4 regions of the Labrys neptuniae genome follow, and region 3 is predicted to be linked to each of the others. Evidence: predicted binding sites of a transcription regulator. Region 3 holds the regulator's gene; each other region holds the start of a gene.
What was found. The regulator PhoB, encoded in region 3, activates phosphate uptake and scavenging genes when phosphate is short. The targets are predictions, from matches to a motif close to TGTCATNNANCTGTCAT.

Region 1 (4,822 bases), on a different contig from region 3:
GGCCGCGAAAGGCCCGGCACCATCGTGATCAATTCGCAGGAACGCCGGCTTTATCTCGTGCTCGACGACGGCACCGCCCTGCGCTACGGCGTCGGTGTCGGCCGCCGGGGCTTCGAATGGGGTGGCGTGCACCGCATCTCGCGCAAGGCCGAGTGGCCGGGCTGGACCCCGCCGCCGCAGATGCGCAAGCGCCGGCCGGACCTGCCCGCCTATATGGAGGGCGGCATCCAGAATCCGCTCGGAGCGCGTGCGATGTATCTGGGCTCGACCCTTTACCGCATCCACGGCTCCAATGAGCCGCAGACCATCGGCCAAGCCGTCTCGTCGGGCTGCATCCGCATGACCAACGCCGACGTCACCGACCTCTATGAACGCGTGAAGGTCGGCACCAGGGTCGTGGTCGTCCGCGGCTGAGGCACGTGTCATCCCGGACGCGCTGCATCACGCAGTGATGCGGCACAGATCCGGGACCGCGCTTGGAATAGAGCGCCTTTCTTGTCCTGCGGTCCCGCGTCTGCGAAGTGTCACTGCGTGCCGCATTTCGCACGGGATGATCTCGCATCATTGCGCCGTCCAGCCCCCGTCGACCGGCAGGGTGGTGCCGGTGATCTGTCTGGCGGCATCACTGCACAGGAAAACCGCGACGGCCGCGATTTCGTCGACCGTGACGAACTCCTTGGTCGGCTGCGCCGCCAGCAGCACATCATGCTTGACCTGTTCCTCGGTCAGTCCGCGCGCTTTCATCGTATCCGGAATCTGCTTTTCCACCAGCGCCGTCCAGACATAGCCGGGCGCGATGGCGTTGGCCGTGATGCCGTGCTCGGCAACCTCGAGGGCCACCGTCTTGATCAGGCCGGTAACGCCGTGCTTGGCGGCGACATAGGCAGACTTGAACGGCGAGGCCACGAGCGCATGCGCCGAAGACGTATTGATGATGCGACCCCATCTGCGCTGCTTCATGCCGGGAAGCGCTGCCTTGATGGCATAGAAGGAAGCGATCAGGTTGATGCGGGTGATGGCTTCCCACTTGTCGTCCGGAAACTCGTCGATCGGGGCGACGTGCTGGATGCCCGCATTGTTGACCAGGATGTCCAGAGTGCCGAAAGCCTCCTCGGCCTCGTAGATCATGGCGGTGATTTCGGCCCCAACCATCATGTTCGCGCCGCTGTAGCGGCACTTCACGCCAAAATCCTTTTCGATGCCGGCCCGCTCGCGCTCGATGGCATCGGCGTCGCCGAAACCGTTGATGGTGACGTTGGCCCCTTCGGCCGCCAGGGCTCGGGCAATGGCGAGGCCGATGCCGCTGGTCGAGCCGGTGACCAGGGCATTGCGGGAGGAGAGTCGGGCCATGTTCATCTCGTCAGGCAGGAGGTGGGAAGGTGCGGCGGACAGGACCGCCGGCCCGGAAGCTGGCATGGCTAGATGTCGCCTTTATTACACCAGCCCTCGGCTCCCAGAGCGCCTTGCAACGAGACGGGATCACCCAGAATCGCAAAGACGCTCGGGGACGATGAGTGGGGGCGAACAGGCGTTCAGGCATGAACGCGCTTTGCTCCAGCGGACATGGACCTGTCATGCTGCCATGCAACATAAGCAGAGATCCTCCCCGCTTTTCATGAAGGACATCCCGTGGATCAAGCCGAAGTCGTCAAGCGCGCCTATGCAATGCCGCTGACCAATCCCTCCTTCCCGCCCGGCCCCTACCGCTTCTTCGACCGCGAATACATCATCATCACCTACCGCACGACGCGCGAGGCGTTGGAAGCTGTGGTGCCCGCCCCGCTCGAGATCGACGAGCCGCTGGTGAAATACGAATTCATCCGCATGCCCGACTCGACCGGCTTCGGCGACTATACCGAGACCGGACAGGTCATTCCTGTGCGATTCAAGGGCCAGCACGGCGCCTATGTCCATTCGATGTATCTGGATGACGATGCCCCTATCGCCGGCGGCCGCGAATTGTGGGGCTTTCCCAAGAAGCTCGCGACACCCAAGATCGTGCATGAGGGCGAAGTCATCGTCGGCACGCTGCACTATGGCAGCGTGCTCTGCGCCACCGGGACCATGGGCTACAAGCATCGCCTCGCCGACCGGCAGGCCGTGCTGGACTCGCTCGGCGCGCCCAACTTCCTCATCAAGATCATCCCGCATGTCGACGGGTCGCCGCGGATCTGCGAACTCGTGCGCTATCACCTCACCGACGTGACGCTCAAGGAAGCCTGGACGGCCCCGGCCGCGCTGGAGCTGCACGCCCATGTCATGGCCGATGTCAGCCGCCTGCCGGTGCTGGAGGTCGTCTCGGCCGTGCATTTCGTCGCCGACCTCACGCTCGGGCTCGGCGAGGTGGTGCACGACTATCTCGCCGCCCGCTGACCCCGCCTAGAGCAAAGCGCGTTCAAGCGTGAACGCTTTTTTACTCTAAGTCTTTGGTTCAACGCGTCTTTGCGATTCTTGGTGATTCCACCAAATCGCAAAACGCTATGCCTGACCGGAGTTTCCACCGTGCTCGAACGCAATAGAGACAAGGCCGCGCGCGCCACCATCGAGGAGATCTCGGCACAATATGATCGCATCGCCCTGGTGTTCCAGGGCGGCGGTGCCCTCGGTGCCTACCAGGCCGGCGTCTACGAGGCGCTGGCCAATGCCGGCTGCGAACCGAATTGGCTTTCGGGTGTGTCCATCGGCGCCATCAACGCCTCCATCATCGCCGGCAACGAGCCGCGCCACCGGCTGCAGCGGCTGGAGCAGTTCTGGCAGACGATCTCCGGCCGCAAGATCTGGGCCTATACGCCGGAAGGCGATCTGTTCCGCGACATCCGCAACCGCACCAGCTCCTGGATCACCATGTCACAGGGCCAGCCCGGCTTCTTCAAGCCACGCCTGCCCAATCCCTGGCTGGAGCTTCCGGGCGCTGAAGGGGCCACCAGCTTCTACGACACCTCGGACCTGAAGCGGACGCTGGAAGAGGTTGTCGACTTCGACATCCTCAACGATGGCCGCAAGCGCCTGAGCGTCGGCGCCGTCAATGTGCGCACCGGCAATTTCGTCTATTTCGACACGGACGAGGTCCGCATCGGCCCCGAGCACATCATGGCCTCGGGCGCCCTGCCGCCAGCCTTTCCCGCCATCCGCATCGAGGGTGAATATTATTGGGACGGCGGCATCGTCTCCAACACACCGCTGCAATATCTGCTCGATCAGGAGGAGGAGCGCAGCTCGCTGGTGTTCCAGGTCGATCTCTTCAGCGCCCGCGGCACCCTGCCCCGCAGCATGCCGGACGTACTGTCGCGCCACAAGGACATCATGTATTCGAGCCGGACGCGCCAGAACACCGACAATTTCCGGCGCATCCACGGCATCAAGACCCATCTGATCGATGCGCTGAAGCGCGTGCCCAAGGATTTGCTGACGCGGGACGAACAGGCGCTCATCGACAGCCACGCCAAGCTCGGCCTCGTCAACATCGTGCACCTGATCTACCAGCACAAGAACTACGAGGGCCACGCCAAGGACTATGAATTCTCCGGCACCTCGATGCGCGAGCATTGGGACATGGGGCTGGAGGACACCCAGCGCACGCTGCGCCATCGCCAATGGCTGCTGCCTCCCGTGGACGCCGAGGGCGGCATGGCCATTCACGACCTCCATCGCGAGGACCCAACCTGAGAGAAGCGGGGCTGCTCAGCGCTGCCCCGGCCTTTCGCGCGTCAGGCCCTTTTCCTTGAGGTCGGCAAGATAGGAGGCCCAGCGGCTCTCCTTCTCCCAGCCGAGTTCCGCCAGATAGGTCCAAGTATAGAGCCCGGTATTGTGCATGTCGTCGAAGGAAATGCGTACGGCATAATTGCCGACCGGATCGAGGCTGAGGATCGCCACGTTGATCTTGCCGCCCACCGTCTTGCGCTCGGCGGCACTGTGCCCCTGCACCTCGGCACTCGGCGACATCACGCGCAACATCTCGGCACTGAACACATGGGACTGGCCGTCGTCGAAACTCACGGTCAGGGTCTTCTTGTCCTTGGACAGGCGCAATTCGGTCGGCCAGGCCTTCACGACGTCTCCGCTCACGGCATCTTCCCTTTTCTGTTCTGATCGCCACATAAGGAGAAGGCGGATGCTGCGCAAGCCGCAAACCCAATCCGATGCTGTTTGAGCATTCGGCTCGGACTCTGCGACATAATGGCAATTTGCCTAGACTATCATTGGTGTTTGGGCCCTCGTCGGCTTAGAAGAATACCAAAGGGGACATGCCCCTAAAGCGTCTTTCGATGCGGCGGTTCATTGATCTCGCCGCAAAGACGCGTCGAAACAGCGAGCGGGGGTGGAGCGGCTTTGCTCAAGAACGCCTTGCCCCGGGAGTGTGGACGTGCTGGATGATCATGCAATGGCGGACATGCCGCCGATGATCGACCCTTTCGGGCGCGCGATCAATTATCTGCGTGTTTCCGTGACGGACCGCTGCGATTTTCGCTGCGTCTATTGCATGTCCGAGGACATGACCTTCCTGCCCAAGAAGGACCTGCTCACCCTCGAGGAACTCGACAGGCTGTGCAGCGCCTTCATCGCCAAGGGCGTGCGCAAGCTGCGCTTCACTGGCGGCGAACCGCTGGTGCGTCGCGATATCATGACGCTGTTCCGCTCGATCTCGCGCCATCTCGACAGCGGTCGGCTCGATGAGCTCACCGTGACCACCAACGGCTCGCAGCTCGCCCGCTATGCTGCTGAACTCAAGGATTGTGGCGTCAAGCGCATCAATGTCTCCCTCGATACGCTCGATCCGGCTGCCTTCAAGGCGATCACCCGCTGGGGCGATTTCGCCAAGGTC
Region 2 (4,822 bases), on a different contig from region 3:
ATGCGCGTTTCCGCAATCTCTGCCGCCGTCTCGGCTTTGGATTGCTGGGCGTGTCCGATAGCGGGGAGGTGCAGATCATCATCACGCCTGAGGCGCCGTTCCCGCGCCGTGATCCCAAGCGCCGTTCCCGCCTGTTGAGAGAGCACCGCAAGCGCCAGGGCGATCCTGTCGTCGGCGGCTCGACCCGTGCGCCGCAGATGACGGCCTATCGCCAGCAGGCGCTGGCCTGTGCCGCCGCACTGGTGTTGGCGCCGCAGCGCCGGCGGGACCTCGCCAAGACCGTGCCCGACGCCCCGAAGATCCTGCAGGGCAATGTCTATGGCTGGTTCGAGCGGGTCGAGAAAGGCATCTACGGCCTGACATCCGCAGGCCGTGAAGCCCTGGAGCGTTGGCCGCAGACTTGCCCATGACGAAATGAGGGGCGGGCCCCTTACACGAAGGGCGTGAAAATGTCGGGGCGTGGCGGCAGCAGGCGGCGGAAATAGGCCCGGCCTTCTTCCGAGACGGCGTTGGCGCCTGTGAAGAAGCTGTCGGGCATGTGACGGGTGCGCCCGGCGACCTGGTCGAGGGCGACAATGCGCGGCGAGGTATGCTTGCCGTCATGGTGCAGCACCACCGAGCCCGAGCCGGTAAAGGCGCTCTGGGCCGCGAAGGCACCGGCCTCGAAGGCTTCCTTGGCATCGGTCTCGTCGATGATGCCGATATAGCCCCGCGGCAGATAGCCCAGCGTGTCGACACGGGCGCGCGCCTTGGGGAAGCGCTGCTTCAAGGCCTTCTGGATCTCGATGCCGAGATCGCCGCCGGTGAGCTGCACATTGCCATGGGCGTCACGCTCGACCGTGCCAGCGGCGAGTGCCTCGGCGAGGGGACGGCCAGCCTCGTCCTGGACGCCTTCCGACATCGAGACGATGCAGCGGCCGATACGGGTGTAGACCATGTCGACGTCATCGAGGAACTGCTCGACCGAGAAGGGCTTTTCGGGCGTGTAGATCAGATGGGGCGCGTCCTCCGGCGCCTGCTGCCAGCCGGCAGCCGCGGCGCTGAGGAAGCCCGCATGCCGGCCCATGACGATGGCGACATAAATGCCCGGCATCGCCCGGAAATCGAGATCCATGCTGACGAAGGCATTGGCGACGAAAGCGGCCGCCGAGATGAAGCCCGGCACATGGTCGTTCTCCATCAGGTCGTTGTCGATCGTCTTGGGGGCGTGCACGAAGCTGCAGGAACCGGTCGACTGCTGGCGCAGGAGATCGAGCGTGCCGGCCGTGTCATTGCCACCGATGTAGATGAAGCCGCGGGCATCGAGCTTTTCCAGCGCCTGCAGGATGGTCTGGCAATAGGCTGGATCGGGCTTGTCCCGCGTCGAGCCGAGGCCCGAATTCGGGGTGCGGGCCAGGCGCTCAAGATCGCTTTCCGAAAGCGCGGTGAGGTCGACGAGATCGCCGCGCGTCAGCCCCCGGACGCCGTGGCGGGCGCCGAGGATGCGCAGTGACGGGTCGTGCCGGCGGGCGGCAACGATGGCGCCGCAGAGTGTCTGATTGATCACGGCGGTCGGGCCGCCTCCTTGAGCGATGACAATCGACGACATGGAGCCTCCCTGGCAATCTGGTTTCCAGTTGCTTAGCCTCGAAAGCGCCGGTCGGCAACGAGCGACTTGGGTGAAGGAGCGTGAAGTACAGCCGCCATTGCAAACGAAGGCGGCGATGCTTCATTCGGGGGCAAGGCGATCAGGACGTCGGCCTTCCCATCGGCATGCCGACATGCCTTACGCGATGGCGGCGGCATGCCGGCTTTCGTGTTTCGACTCTCTTTCGGCTTGCCATGGGGCGCTCCGACCGGCCGCGCAGATGCCTTGATGTCGCCGATATGCCAATGGGTTGGCGGCGTTGCGCACGGCATCGAAACCGCGAATGGATTTTGCGGTGGGAAGCGCTCCATCCGCTGTCAGTTCGATGGGATTCAGGCCTTGACAATACAGCCCCGCAATGGAATGAATTTTCTATAAATAAAAAAAATGATCTATTAATCTCGCCCTCGGGATTGAAAGAAATCAATGGTGGTTTCGCTACGTCGGAATTGGGGCAATGCACCGAAGCGAACGCAGGGAGAAGCCGAGGGTAAACCCTGCAACCATATTACCTGTCATATTTGCTTCATTTCTTCGTCATTGAGGCGCAACCAGTGAAGTCTTAAACGACGCCGTCCTTTTAAGAAGCGGCGCATCCTGAGGGAGTATGTGATGAAGTTGAGCGTTCTGGCTTCGGCCGTGGTTCTTCTGGCCAGTGTATCCACCGGGGCCGTCGCGGCCACCGACATCCAGTGGTGGCATGCGATGACGGGGGCCAACAACGACCGCATCGTCAAGCTGGCCAATGATTTCAATGCCAGCCAGAGCGACTATCGGATCGTTCCCGCCTACAAGGGTTCCTATCCCGATACGATGAATGCCGGCATTGCCGCGTTCCGGGCCGGCAATGCGCCCGATATCCTGCAGGTCTTCGAAGTCGGTACCGCCACCATGATGGCGGCCAAGGGCGCGATCAAGCCCGTCTACCAGCTGATGAAGGATGCGGGCGAGCCCTTCGACCAAAAGTCCTACCTGCCTGCCGTCACCGGTTATTATTCCAATGCCAAGGGCGAGATGCTGTCCTTTCCCTTCAACTCCTCGACCATGGTGATGTGGGTCAACGAGGATGCGCTGAAGAAGGCCAATCTGACGGCGGCACCCAAGACCTGGCCGGAGGCTTTCGAGGCGGCCAAGAAGCTGAAGGCAGCCGGTTACGCCACCTGCGGCATTTCCACGGCCTGGACCACCTGGGCCAATATCGAGGAGCTGTCGGCCTGGCACAACGTGCCGCTGTCGACCAAGGCCAACGGCTTGGATGGCTTCGATACCGAATTGAAGTTCAACAATCCGGTGGTGGTGAAGCATCTGGAAAACCTGGTCGAGGCCCAGAAGGACAAGACCTTCGACTATTCCGGCCGCACCAATCAGGGCGAGGGGCGCTTCACCTCGGGCGAATGCCCGCTGTTCCTGACCTCCTCGGCCTTCCTGGGCAACGTCAAGGCCAACGCCAAGTTCAAATATTCGGTGGCGCCGATGCCCTATTATCCCGATGTGCAGGGCGCGCCGCAGAACTCGATCATCGGCGGCGCTTCGCTGTGGGTGATGGGCGGCAAGTCGGACGAATCCTATAAGGGCATCGCCAAGTTCCTGACCTATCTGTCGAAGCCCGACGTGCAGGCCTGGTGGGCCCAGGAGACCGGCTATCTGCCGATCACCCCGGCTGCCTACGAGCTCTCCAAGAAACAGGGCTTCTATGCCAAGGATCCCAACAGCGAAGTCGCCGTGCTGGAGCTGACCAACAAGGCACCGACGGAAAATTCCCGCGGGCTGCGTCTGGGCAACCTCGCCCAGATCCGCGATGTCTGGGCCGAGGAGATCGAGCAGGCCCTGGCCGGCAAGAAAACCGCGCAGGCCGCGATGGACGATGCCGTCCGCCGGGGCGATGCGATCCTGAAGACCTTCGCCCGCACCGCGGGGCGATAACAGGCCCGTAAGCCTTAGCGAAAAGACGCTGACCTTCGTCATGCCCGGGCTTGGCCCGGGCACCCTGTCCGGCACCGTCACTGTCTGGGCTGGGTGCTGGATTGCCGGGTCAAGCCCGGAATGACAAAGGTCGAGAGCGTTAAAGCATCGCGCCGAAAGGGGTTGCCGGTTTTCGGCAATAGCGATGCGGCCATTAGGATCGACCATGGAAAAACGCTCCGTCTTCTCCGGCAAGACCCTGCCTTGGCTGCTGCTGGCGCCGCAATTGGCGATCACGCTGATCTTCTTCTATTGGCCGGTGCTGCAGGCGATCCGGCAATCCTTCTTCATCGAGGATAGTTTCGGCACCACCTCCGAATTCGTCGGGTTCGAGAATTACCAGCTCCTGTTCCAGCAACCGGAATATTACAAGGCCGTCGGCGTCACCCTGGTATTCGCCGGCCTGGTCTCGGTGCTGTCGCTCGGGCTGGCCTTGATCCTGGCCGTGCAGGCGGACAAGAAGATCAAGGGCGCCTCCTTCTATCGCACCATGCTGGTATGGCCCTATGCGGTGGCGCCGGCGGTGGCTGGCGTGCTCTGGCTCTTCATGTTCCAGCCCTCGCTCGGCCTGGTGGCGCGTGGCCTCAAGCAGCTCGGCCTGCCCTGGGATCCCCTGCTCAACGGCAATCACGCCATGATCCTGGTGGTGCTGGCGGCAACCTGGAAGCAGATCTCCTACAACTTCCTGTTCTTCCTGGCGGGGCTGCAATCGATTCCCAAATCGCTGATCGAGGCGGCGGCCATCGACGGCGCCCGGCCGGCGCGGCGCTTCTGGACCATCATCCTGCCGATGCTGTCGCCCACGACCTTCTTCCTACTCGTCATCAACATCGTCTACGTCTTCTTCGACACGTTCGGCATCATCGATGCGGTGACGCATGGCGGTCCGGCCGGGGAGACCATCACCATGGTGTTCAAGGTCTATAATGACGGCCAGAGCGGCGGCGATCTTGGCGGCTCGGCGGCGCAGTCGGTGATCCTGCTGATCATGGTGATCGCCATGACCACCCTGCAGTTCCGTTTCATCGAGAAGAAAGTGACTTATTGATGATCTGTTTCTCGTTGCTATCGAGAGGAACGGCTCATGGTTGAGAACCGCCGTTTCGGTAACCTTCTGCCCCACGCCATTCTGATCCTGGGCGTACTGGTCCTGGCCTTCCCGGTGTGGCTGGCCTTCGTGGCCTCTACCCATGATGCCACCACCATCATCAACGGTCAGATCGGCGTGCTGCC
Region 3 (4,822 bases):
TCCAGGCGGTGGAGGACTCGCTCAAGCGCCTGCAGACCGACTATATCGACCTCTATCTCTCCCATTGGGAGGATCCGGAGGTCGAACTCGAGGAAACGCTGGGCATCTATGCCGAGCTGGTCAAGGACGGCAAGGTGCGGGTGATCGGTAATTCCAATCATAGCGCCAATACCATGTTCAAGGCGCTGGCGATCAGCACCAAGGAGATGTGGCCGCGTTTCGAGAACCTGCAGACGCAATATAATCTCTATGATCGCTCCGGTTATGAGCGCGAGCTCGAGGCTTTCTGTCTCAAGAACGAGATTGGCGTGACCAGCTATTTCTCACTGGCCAAGGGCTTCCTGTCCGGCAAATATCGCAGCGAAGCCGATTTCGCCAAGAGCAATGCGCGTGGCGGCGACATGGGCACCTACCTCAACGAGCGTGGCCTGCGCATCCTCGCCGCCCTGGACGCGGTGGCCGAGGCCAAGAACGCCACGCCCGCCCAAGTCGCCATTGCCTGGCTGATTGCAAGGCCCGGTATCGTCGCTCCGATCGCCAGCGCCACCAGCGTCGAGCAGCTCTCCGACCTGATCAAGGCGACCGAGCTCAATCTTGGTTCGGCCGAGATCGAGCAGCTCACCAAGGCGAGCGCATAATTTTCCTGTCGCTGTCGAAAGCGAACGGGATGGCGCGTCATTGTCATGCCGGCGCATCATGCGCCGGCGGAGACAGGAGGAACCCATGCAGTTCGCAATTCTGATCTACAGCAGCGAAGAAGCCATGCTGAAGGCGGATCCCGCCAACAAGCAGCAGATCCTAGCGGCCTATCAGGCCTATACGCAGGCGCTCCAGTCGGCCGGTGCCCTCGGCCCCTGGAGCCGCCTGCGCCCGACGGCTTCGGCCACCACCGTGCGCATCGCCGACGGCAAGACCCAGGTGCTCAACGGGCCCTTCGCCGACACACGCGAGCAGCTCGGCGGCTTCTATATCATCGACGTGCCGGACCTGGATGCCGCGATCGGCTGGGCGGCGCGCTGCCCGAGCGCCGCCATCGGGACCATCGAGGTCCGGCCGATATGGGACCCGAAGGACTATTGAGCGAACGGCCCGAGCCGGTGTCTTCAGCCCCCGCAGCCGAGCTTGCCGAAATCGTGGCGCGACGCAGCTATGGCCGGCTCGTCGCTCTTCTCGCGGCGCGCTCGGGCGACATTGCGGGGGCCGAGGATGCCCTGGCCGACGCCTTTGCTGCGGCCATGGAACATTGGCCGGCGGGCGGCGTGCCCGTCAATCCCGAAGCCTGGCTGCTGACCGCGGCCCGGCGCCGCCAGATCGATGCGGCCCGCCGCGCCAGGCTGCGCGGCGAAAAGGCGGACGAGGTCAGCCGCCATGTCGAGGCCCTCGCCTCGGGGCAGGGCGAGCGGCATGCCGTGCCCGATGAGCGCCTGCGCCTGATGTTCGCCTGCGCCCATCCCTCCCTCGATGCCACCGTACGTGCTCCCCTGATCCTGCAGGTGATATTGGGGTTCGATGCCGGCGCGATCGCCAGCGCCTTCCTGGTCTCGCCCGTGGCGATGAGCCAGAGGCTGGTGCGGGCCAAGGCTAAGATCAAGCAAGCCGGCATCCCTTTCCGCATCCCGGAGCCCGACGAGTTGCCCGGCCGTCTCGACGCGGTGCTGGAGGCCGTTTATGCCGTCTATGCCGAAGGCTGGGCCGATCCGGAAGGGGCTCATGCCCGCGAGCGCAATCTGTCGACGGAGGGGATCTGGCTCGGCCGGCTGCTGGCCTCGCTCCTGCCCGGCGAGCCCGAAGTGCTCGGACTGCTGGCCCTGATGCTGCACGCCGAAGCGCGGCGGGCGGCGCGCCGCGGCCAGGATGGCGATTATATTCCGCTGGAGCAGCAGGACACCGCGCTCTGGGATGCGGGGCTGATCGAGGAGGCCGAGGCCTTGCTTGCCCGGGCCGGCCAGGTGCGCCAGATCGGCCGCTATCAGCTGGAAGCCGCGCTGCAATCGGCCCATGCCCATCGACGCATCTGCGCGACGACGGACTGGGCCGCGATCGTCACATTGTATGAAGCCTTGGTTCTGCTGACAGCTTCTCCAGTGGCCGCCATCAACCGGGCCGTGGCGCTCGCCCGCCTCATGGGGCCGCAGGCTGGTCTGGCTGCACTTGACGAGGTCGCCGGTGACGGACGCATCGTCGATTACCAGCCCTATTGGGCCGCGCGTGCGGACTTGCTGGTGCGGGCCGCCAGACCGGAGGAGGCCCGCAATGCCTATTTGCGGGCGATCGGCCTGGAGAGCGATCCGGCCATCCGCCGCTATCTGCAGGCACGCCTGGCGGATTTGGCAGCGTGACTGCGCAGCGAGGGAGGAGGGCGGATATCGTCGCCCACTCTTGCTCTCTACGTCGCGCAACCCCTAACCCTCTCCCCGTAGGAGCGTGGTGAGGGCGCAACGCAGCCTTGGCGAAGCGGAGCGAGCGGGCAATGCCCGCGAAACGCGCTCAGGATTGCTTGGCGAAGGTCTCGTCGAAGGAATAGCCGGCACCGCGCACGGTGCGGATCGGATCGATCTCGCGCGTGCGGTTCATCGCCTTGCGCAGGCGGCCGACATGCACGTCGACCGTGCGCTCGTCGATATAGACGTCGCGGCCCCAGACGCTGTCGAGCAACTGCTCGCGCGCGAAGACGCGTCCCGGTGCCTGCATCAGGAATTCGAGCAGGCGGAATTCGGTCGGGCCGAGGCGGATCTCGCGATTGCCGCGATGGACGCGCTTGGTCTCGCGGTCGAGAGAGATGTCGCCGGCCTTGAGCAGGGAGGCGACGTGATCGGGCTTGGCCCGGCGCAGCAGGGCACGCACGCGGGCCGAGAGCTCGGGCACGGAGAAGGGCTTGACGACATAGTCGTCGGCGCCGGTGGCCAGACCCCGCACGCGTTCGGTTTCCTCGCCGCGCGCCGTGAGCATGATCACCGGCAGGCGCTCGGTTTCCGGCCGCATGCGAATGCGCCGGCACAATTCGATGCCGGACAGGCCCGGCAACATCCAGTCGAGCAGAACCAGGTCCGGCACGCTTTCGCGCAAGCGGATCTCGGCGTCGTCTCCGCGTGCGACACTATCCACCTCATAGCCTTCGGCTTCGAGATTGTAGCGCAGCAGCAGGGTCAGCGCTTCTTCGTCCTCGACGATCAGAACCTTGGGAGGCATGGCCTATCCCTTGTTATTTAGCCGGCACAGGAAGGTCGACGAGATCGGTGCTGTTGTCCGCCTTGGGCCGCTCTCCGGCCGGCGATTCACCGGTCACGAGATAGTGGACCGTCTCGGCGATGTTGGTGGCGTGGTCACCGATGCGCTCGATGTTCTTGGCGCAGAACAGCAGATGGGTGCAGAAGCCGATATTGCGCGGATCTTCCATCATGTAGGTCAGCAATTCGCGGAACAGCGAGGTATACATCGCATCGATCTCGCCGTCCGAGCGCCAGACCGAGAGGGCTTCCTCGACATTGCGCTGGGCGAAGGCGTCGAGCACCTGCTTGAGCTGCTCGAGTACCAGGTCGGCCATGTGGTCGAAACCGCCGAAGAGCTGGGCCGGCTGGGCGTGACTGTGGATGGCCACCACGCGCTTGGCGACATTCTTGCCGAGGTCGCCGATCCGCTCGAGGTCATTGGCCACCCGCAGGGCCGAGACGATCTCGCGCAGGTCGAGGGCCAGCGGCTGGCGCTTGGCGATGATCAGGATGGCCCTGTCCTCGACCTGGCGCTGCAGCTTGTCGATCGCGGCGTCGAGATCGATCACCGCCTTGGCGCGCTGGGTGTCGCGCTTGAGCAGGGCTTCGACGCTGTCGGCTACGCTCTTCTCGGCATAGCCACCCATTTCGGCGATCATGTTGCGCAGCTCGCGCAGTTCCTGGTCGAAGGATGTAACGATATGGTCGGACATGCCGCCTCCAAATGAATTCGACGCTGGCCGAGGGATCAGCCGAAGCGGCCGGTGATGTAATCCTGCGTACGGCTGTCGTTCGGGGTGGTGAACATCTTGTTGGTCTGGCCGACTTCGATGAGGTCGCCCAGATAGAAGAAGGCCGTCACATCCGCGCAGCGCGCCGCCTGCTGCATATTGTGCGTGACGATGACGATGGTGAAGTCCCGCTTCAATTCGTCGATCAATTCCTCGATCTTGGCGGTCGAGATCGGATCGAGCGCGGAGGTCGGCTCGTCCAGCAGGACGACTTCGGGCTTCACCGCGATGGTGCGGGCGATGCACAGGCGCTGCTGCTGGCCGCCGGACATGCCTAGGGCTGAAGCGTGCAGGCGGTCCTTGACCTCGTTCCACAAGGCGGCCTTGGTCAGGCACCATTCGACACGCTGGTCCATCTCCGCCTTGGAGATGGATTCATGCAGCCGCACGCCGAAGGCGATGTTGTCGTAGATCGACATCGGGAAGGGCGTGGGCTTCTGGAACACCATGCCGATGCGGGCGCGCAGCACCGCCGGGTCGATCTCCTTGCCGATGACGTTCTGGCCGTCGAGCAGCACGCGGCCCTTGGCGGTCTGCCCCGGATAGAGGTCGTACATGCGGTTGAGCACGCGCAGCAGGGTCGACTTGCCGCAGCCGGAGGGACCGATCATGGCGGTGACCTGCCGGTCGATCATGTCGAGATTGATGGCCTTGAGCGCATGCTTCTCGCCATAATAGAAGTCGAGATTCTCGACCTTGAGCTTCACGGCGGCGGCTGGATCGGCGAGGGGGCGTTCGGCAACCGCGATGGAGGCTTGGGGGGTAGCGGACATGGGAGCACTCATTTCTTGGGAGCGAGCACGAAGCGGGTCAGGATATTGA
Region 4 (4,822 bases), on a different contig from region 3:
AGGAGACGACGCGCTCGGCCTCTTCGCGAAACATGGTGAGATAGGGTGCGGCAAAGCCGATGCCGGCAACGCGCTGGCCGCGAAGGTCGCTCCAGCGCGCCCGGATCTTGGTGGCAATCAGGCGGCCGGCCACGATGCCCAGATTGGTCGAGTAGAAGTCGCGGAGATCGACGACATCGAGCGACATGGCATCAAGGATCCAGACGGTGGCGGCGAGATTGATTTTGCAACAGTTGGAGACTGCCTGTCACCCGAGGTGAGGCCGAAGCCTGGATATGGGCACGACGATCAGCCATCGGATCTCGTCACGCCCAATGAATGAGCCCTCTCCCATGCCGGGAAAGGGCTCACGGATCAATCGATCAAGAAAGATCAGGTCAGTTGGTCGCCGTGGCGCCCTGCTCGCCGCCCAGGCCCAGCCAACGCTTGTAGAAAGGCTGCTCGGTCGGCGGATTGGTGATCGCGGGCGGCAGCTCGGCCATCTGGGCGGCCGGCAGCGCCGTCGCGGCCATCATCGGCTTGCCCGGCGTCAGCGTCTTTGCCTTGCCCTGCTTGAGCTTGGTGTCAGGCACCGTGCCGGTCTGGATCGGGTCGACCTTGATCGCCGTAACCGGGGAAGCCGGCTGCTCGGTCGGCGCGAAGCCCAGCCAGCGTGCATAGAAGGGCTGGCCTTCCGGTGCCGCCGAGGCCACCAGCTGGCTTGCCGGAGCACTGGACGACACAGGCGCCGCGGCCACCGTCATCGCCAGCGGCTTCTGCGGCATCGGAGCCTGGAACTTGCTACCCATCAGCCGGGCATAGACGGCTTCCTGGCGCTTGGCGACAGCCTTCGGGTCGGCCACGCCCTTGATCGGCTTGCGAGCCACGGCGGCTTCCGAATAGAGCAGGCTTTCGGCTGCTGCATAGGTCACGCGATGAGCGGCATTCGCATCCGCTTCCGTTGCCGGAGCACCCGCGTCGTTGAGGGCGACCTCGGTCACGTCGACGCGCGAATAGCTGAAGGGCCGGTCCTTGCCAGGCACCGCCGACTGGTCGACGGCACGCGCGGTAAACACCGGATTGGAACCGCCATCCTGATAGATATAGTTGACGGCCTTGGTGCCGGAGGCAACCAGCGCAGTCACCTTGGCATCGTCGCCGCGCCGCTTCTCGTAGACGGCGGCTGCCACATTCTGGCTGGCGGGAGCGATCCCGCAATCGGTACCGCCATTGCCGTTGAAGACATAGCGGCCCTTGCAGACATCGACCTTGACCGTCTGCTTGGTGACCTCGAAGTTGTCGGTGCCTTCCTTGAGGTTCTGCCAGAAGCCGATATTGGGGTTGCGGCGATTCCGAGCCATGTTCTCGGGCGTCATGCGGAAGGGCAGCGACTGTACCTGGAACGAAGCCTGGCCGCCCTGCAGCGCCTCGCGCGCCACGGCATAGATCTCGGCCACCTGCTTGTCGGTCATGGCGAAGCAGCCGCGCGAAGAGCAGGAGCCGTGCACCATGATGTTGCCGCCGGCCCGGCCGAGCTGGCGATCGAAGCTGTTGGGGTAGCCGATGTCGAAGGACAGGTAATATTGCGAATTCGGATTGAGGCTGCTCATGCTCACCGCATAGAAGCCTTCGGGCACCTGGCGGTCACCCTCGCTCTTCTTCGGACCGAGCTGGCCGGACCAGCGGCAGACCGGATAGCTCTTGAGCAGGGCATAACGTCCGCTCGAGGTCTGCTTCCAGAGCTCGAGCTCGGACTCCTTCTTGTAGATGCGCACCAGGATGGGCGCGGAACGCGCCATGCCCTTGGCCTGCATTTCGGCAATCAGGGCCTGCGGCACCGGGCTAGTCGAACGAACACTTGCGCCATTCTGATTGGAACAGGCCGCTGCCAGCAAAAGGACCGGCACGGCCATTGCAATCTTGCGCATCAACTTGAAGTGAGCGGTCATGAACCAGTGAACCCGTGCAAAGTCAGCAATACAGACTAAGGGACATTTACAGTCAACGACCACTCGCCGCAAGTCATGGGCCGATCGTGGTTACGCAACAGCGTGAACGGACTCTTAACGGCACAATGCCTGATTCCACGCCCTGCCGATAGAGGCCTTCCACCGGAAACTGGCCGGGGACCCTATAGACTTCCTCGTGGCTCGACAAGCATCGGCCACGACAAAACCCCGGATCGGACAGGACAGCGGGATGCGACATGGAGTCTTCGCCGCTCCCGGTGCCGATCGATCCATCCTCTATACTGCATGCGGAGCGGCCTGATCCTGAACCTGCTCGCTGTCATGGACCTGTCGCACGCGCTGGCTATCCCTAGCGCAAAGCGCGTTCAGGGGGAACGCGTTCTCCTCAAGCTCTTTGTTTGGACGCGTCCTTGCAAGTACGGCTGCTTGGCCACACCGCAAGACGCTTCGGCGACAAAGTCTGCTCGCATCGCGAAAGGATTGCCATGCGCACGCTCCTCGCCGCTCTTGCGGTCACCACCATGCTGATCGGTCCCAGCCAGGCCGCGGGCATCTATCCGCTCGACCGCGCCACCATCCTGGCCGGCTCGCCCTTCGACTTCAAGGCCGAGTTCGCCGGCACCGTGAAGCCGGAGGATGTGCGCGTCACCGTCAACGGGCAGGACTACAAGGGTGTGTTCGGCAAGGACGTCGAGTTCGTCGCCTCCGAAAAGGGCAAGGACGACAAGGATCTCGGCTCGGCAGTGCTGCTGCGCGGCCTCACCCTCAGCGTGCCCGGCAGCTACAAGGTCGAGGTTTCGGCCGGCGGCCAGAGCCGCAGCGTGACCTGGGACGTCTTCGGCACTGCCGCCACGCCCAAGGCCAAGAACATCATCTTCCTGCTGGGTGACGGCCTGACGGTCGCCAACCGCACCGGCGCTCGCATCATGTCCAAGGGCATGACCGAGGGCAAGGCCAATGGCCGCCTCGCCATGGACGATCTCGACCACATGGCCTTCATCGGCACTTCGTCGACGGATGCCATTGCCACCGACAGCGCCAACACGATGTCGGCCTACATGACCGGTCACAAGACGGCGGTGAACGCTCTCGGCGTCTATGCCGATCGCACGCCCGCCAGCCTTGACGATCCGCGCGTCGAGACCATCGCCGAGGCGCTGCGCCGCACCGGCAAGAAGTCCATCGGCGTGGTCTCCACCGCCGAGATCGAGGACGCCACCCCGGCGGCCGTGGTTTCCCATACCCGCAAGCGCGCCGACAAGGCCGAGATCGTCGGCATGTTCTACGACGTGAAGCCCGAAATCATCCTGGGCGGCGGCTCGGCCTATTTCCTGCCGAAGTCGACCACCGGCTCCAAGCGCAAGGACGACAAGGACTATATCCAGCTCTTCAAGGATGCCGGCTACACGCTGGCCACCGACAAGGACAGCCTCGCTGCCGCCTCCGGCACCAATACCGGCAAGATCCTCGGCCTGTTCCACACCGGCAACATGGATGTGGCACTCGACCGCAACCTGCTCAAGAAGGGCACGGTGGGCAAGTTCCCCAACCAGCCCGGCCTGGTCGACATGACCAAGACGGCCCTCGACCAGCTTTCCAAGAATCCGGAAGGCTTCTTCCTGATGGTGGAAGCCGCCTCGATTGACAAGATGTCGCATGCCCAGGATGGCGAGCGCTCGCTCTATGAAACCATCGAATTCGACAAGGCCGTCGGCGCGGCGCGCGAATTCGCCAAGACCCATCCCGATACGCTGATCGTCGTCACGGGCGACCACACCCATTCCATGTCGGTGATCGGCACCATCGACGACAGCAAGCCCGGCACCGACATGCGCGAAAAGGTCGGCATCTATGCCGAGGCCGGCTTCACCAATTACGAGGACAAGGACGGCGACGGCTATCCCGACAAGATCGATCCCAGCAAGCGCCTGGCGGTCGTCTACGGAAACTATCCCGACCACTACGAAACCTTCAGCCCGAAGCTGGACGGCCCCTATGAGCCGGCCATCCAGAACGAGAAGAAGGAATATGTCGCCAATCCCGCCTACAAGGACGTGCCCGGCGCCGTCTTCGTCCAGGGCAACATCCCACGCAACAACGACAGCACCGCCCACGCCGTCGACGACATCGTGCTGCAGGCTACCGGCCCGGGTGCCGAGGGCTTCAAGGGCTATCTGGAAGAAAGCGACGTCTACCGCGTCCTGGCCGATGCCTTCGCGCTCGGTGCTTCCGGCGCCCAGAAAGCGCAGATGCAGTAAGTAACGACCTTCTCCGGGCGGCACGCCGCCCGGAAGACATCTTTCCTGGGATCGCAGGCGTCTCGCCTGCTCTTGGAACCGGTGACCTTACGGGAAAGAGCAGGCGAGACGCCTGCGATCCCAGGAGCAGAGCTGTCCCCCGCCGGTGTGAGACATATGCCATGACAACCCTGCCCCGCCGCCAGATCCTCACTTTGCTCGGGCTTTCGCCTCTTCTCCTGGCGCCGCCGGCCCTCGCGGCCCCGGCAACGCTCGGCTTCCCCGAACTCTATGGCAAGATCAGCGTGCTGGGCCTGGAGTTCTCGGCCAAGGTCAGGGAACTCGACGGCAAGGACGTGGTGATGAGCGGCTTCATGGCACCGCCCCTCAAGGCGGAAGCCACCTTCTTCGTGCTCACCGAAATCCCGATGTCGATCTGCCCCTTCTGCTCCTCCGACTCGGACTGGCCCGACAATATCGTGGTGATCTATCTCGACGAGAAGCAGACCTTCGTGCAGCCCGGCACCAGGATCGAGGTGTCGGGACGCCTGGAAATGGGGTCCTGGACCGATCCGGCAACCGGCTTTCTCAGCCGGCTGCGCCTGCGCGACGCGCGCTACTGGGTGGTCTGATCCG

Region 1: ABXS05_RS11190 (acetoacetate decarboxylase) is a predicted target of PhoB. The motif match lies at 1,423-1,439, and genes of this name have one in related genera.
Region 2: ugpB (sn-glycerol-3-phosphate ABC transporter substrate-binding protein UgpB) is a predicted target of PhoB. The motif match lies at 2,141-2,157, and genes of this name have one in related genera.
Region 4: ABXS05_RS27870 (alkaline phosphatase) is a predicted target of PhoB. The motif match lies at 2,267-2,283, and genes of this name have one in related genera.

Annotation. Positions count from the first base shown of each region.
Region 1 covers NZ_JBFNQD010000003.1:86,354-91,175, forward strand. Annotated here, with positions in the region: gene ABXS05_RS11180 (L,D-transpeptidase) at 1-414, shown strand, start outside; gene ABXS05_RS11185 (3-hydroxybutyrate dehydrogenase) at 562-1,350, opposite strand; gene ABXS05_RS11190 (acetoacetate decarboxylase) at 1,630-2,373, shown strand; gene ABXS05_RS11195 (patatin-like phospholipase family protein) at 2,503-3,666, shown strand; gene ABXS05_RS11200 (gamma-butyrobetaine hydroxylase family protein) at 3,682-4,065, opposite strand; gene moaA (GTP 3',8-cyclase MoaA) at 4,382-4,822, shown strand, end outside.
Region 2 covers NZ_JBFNQD010000001.1:1,457,013-1,461,834, reverse strand. Annotated here, with positions in the region: gene ABXS05_RS06980 (DUF2161 domain-containing phosphodiesterase) at 1-410, shown strand, start outside; gene ABXS05_RS06975 (diphosphate--fructose-6-phosphate 1-phosphotransferase) at 431-1,588, opposite strand; gene ugpB (sn-glycerol-3-phosphate ABC transporter substrate-binding protein UgpB) at 2,240-3,550, shown strand; gene ugpA (sn-glycerol-3-phosphate ABC transporter permease UgpA) at 3,756-4,637, shown strand; gene ugpE (sn-glycerol-3-phosphate ABC transporter permease UgpE) at 4,674-4,822, shown strand, end outside.
Region 3 covers NZ_JBFNQD010000007.1:317,421-322,242, reverse strand. Annotated here, with positions in the region: gene ABXS05_RS21305 (aldo/keto reductase) at 1-638, shown strand, start outside; gene ABXS05_RS21300 (YciI family protein) at 724-1,080, shown strand; gene ABXS05_RS21295 (RNA polymerase sigma factor) at 1,077-2,339, shown strand; gene phoB (phosphate regulon transcriptional regulator PhoB) at 2,488-3,189, opposite strand; gene phoU (phosphate signaling complex protein PhoU) at 3,203-3,922, opposite strand; gene pstB (phosphate ABC transporter ATP-binding protein PstB) at 3,958-4,785, opposite strand; gene pstA (phosphate ABC transporter permease PstA) at 4,782-4,822, opposite strand, start outside.
Region 4 covers NZ_JBFNQD010000014.1:30,398-35,219, reverse strand. Annotated here, with positions in the region: gene ABXS05_RS27880 (methyltransferase domain-containing protein) at 1-187, opposite strand, end outside; gene ABXS05_RS27875 (L,D-transpeptidase family protein) at 378-1,928, opposite strand; gene ABXS05_RS27870 (alkaline phosphatase) at 2,435-4,207, shown strand; gene ABXS05_RS27865 (hypothetical protein) at 4,369-4,818, shown strand.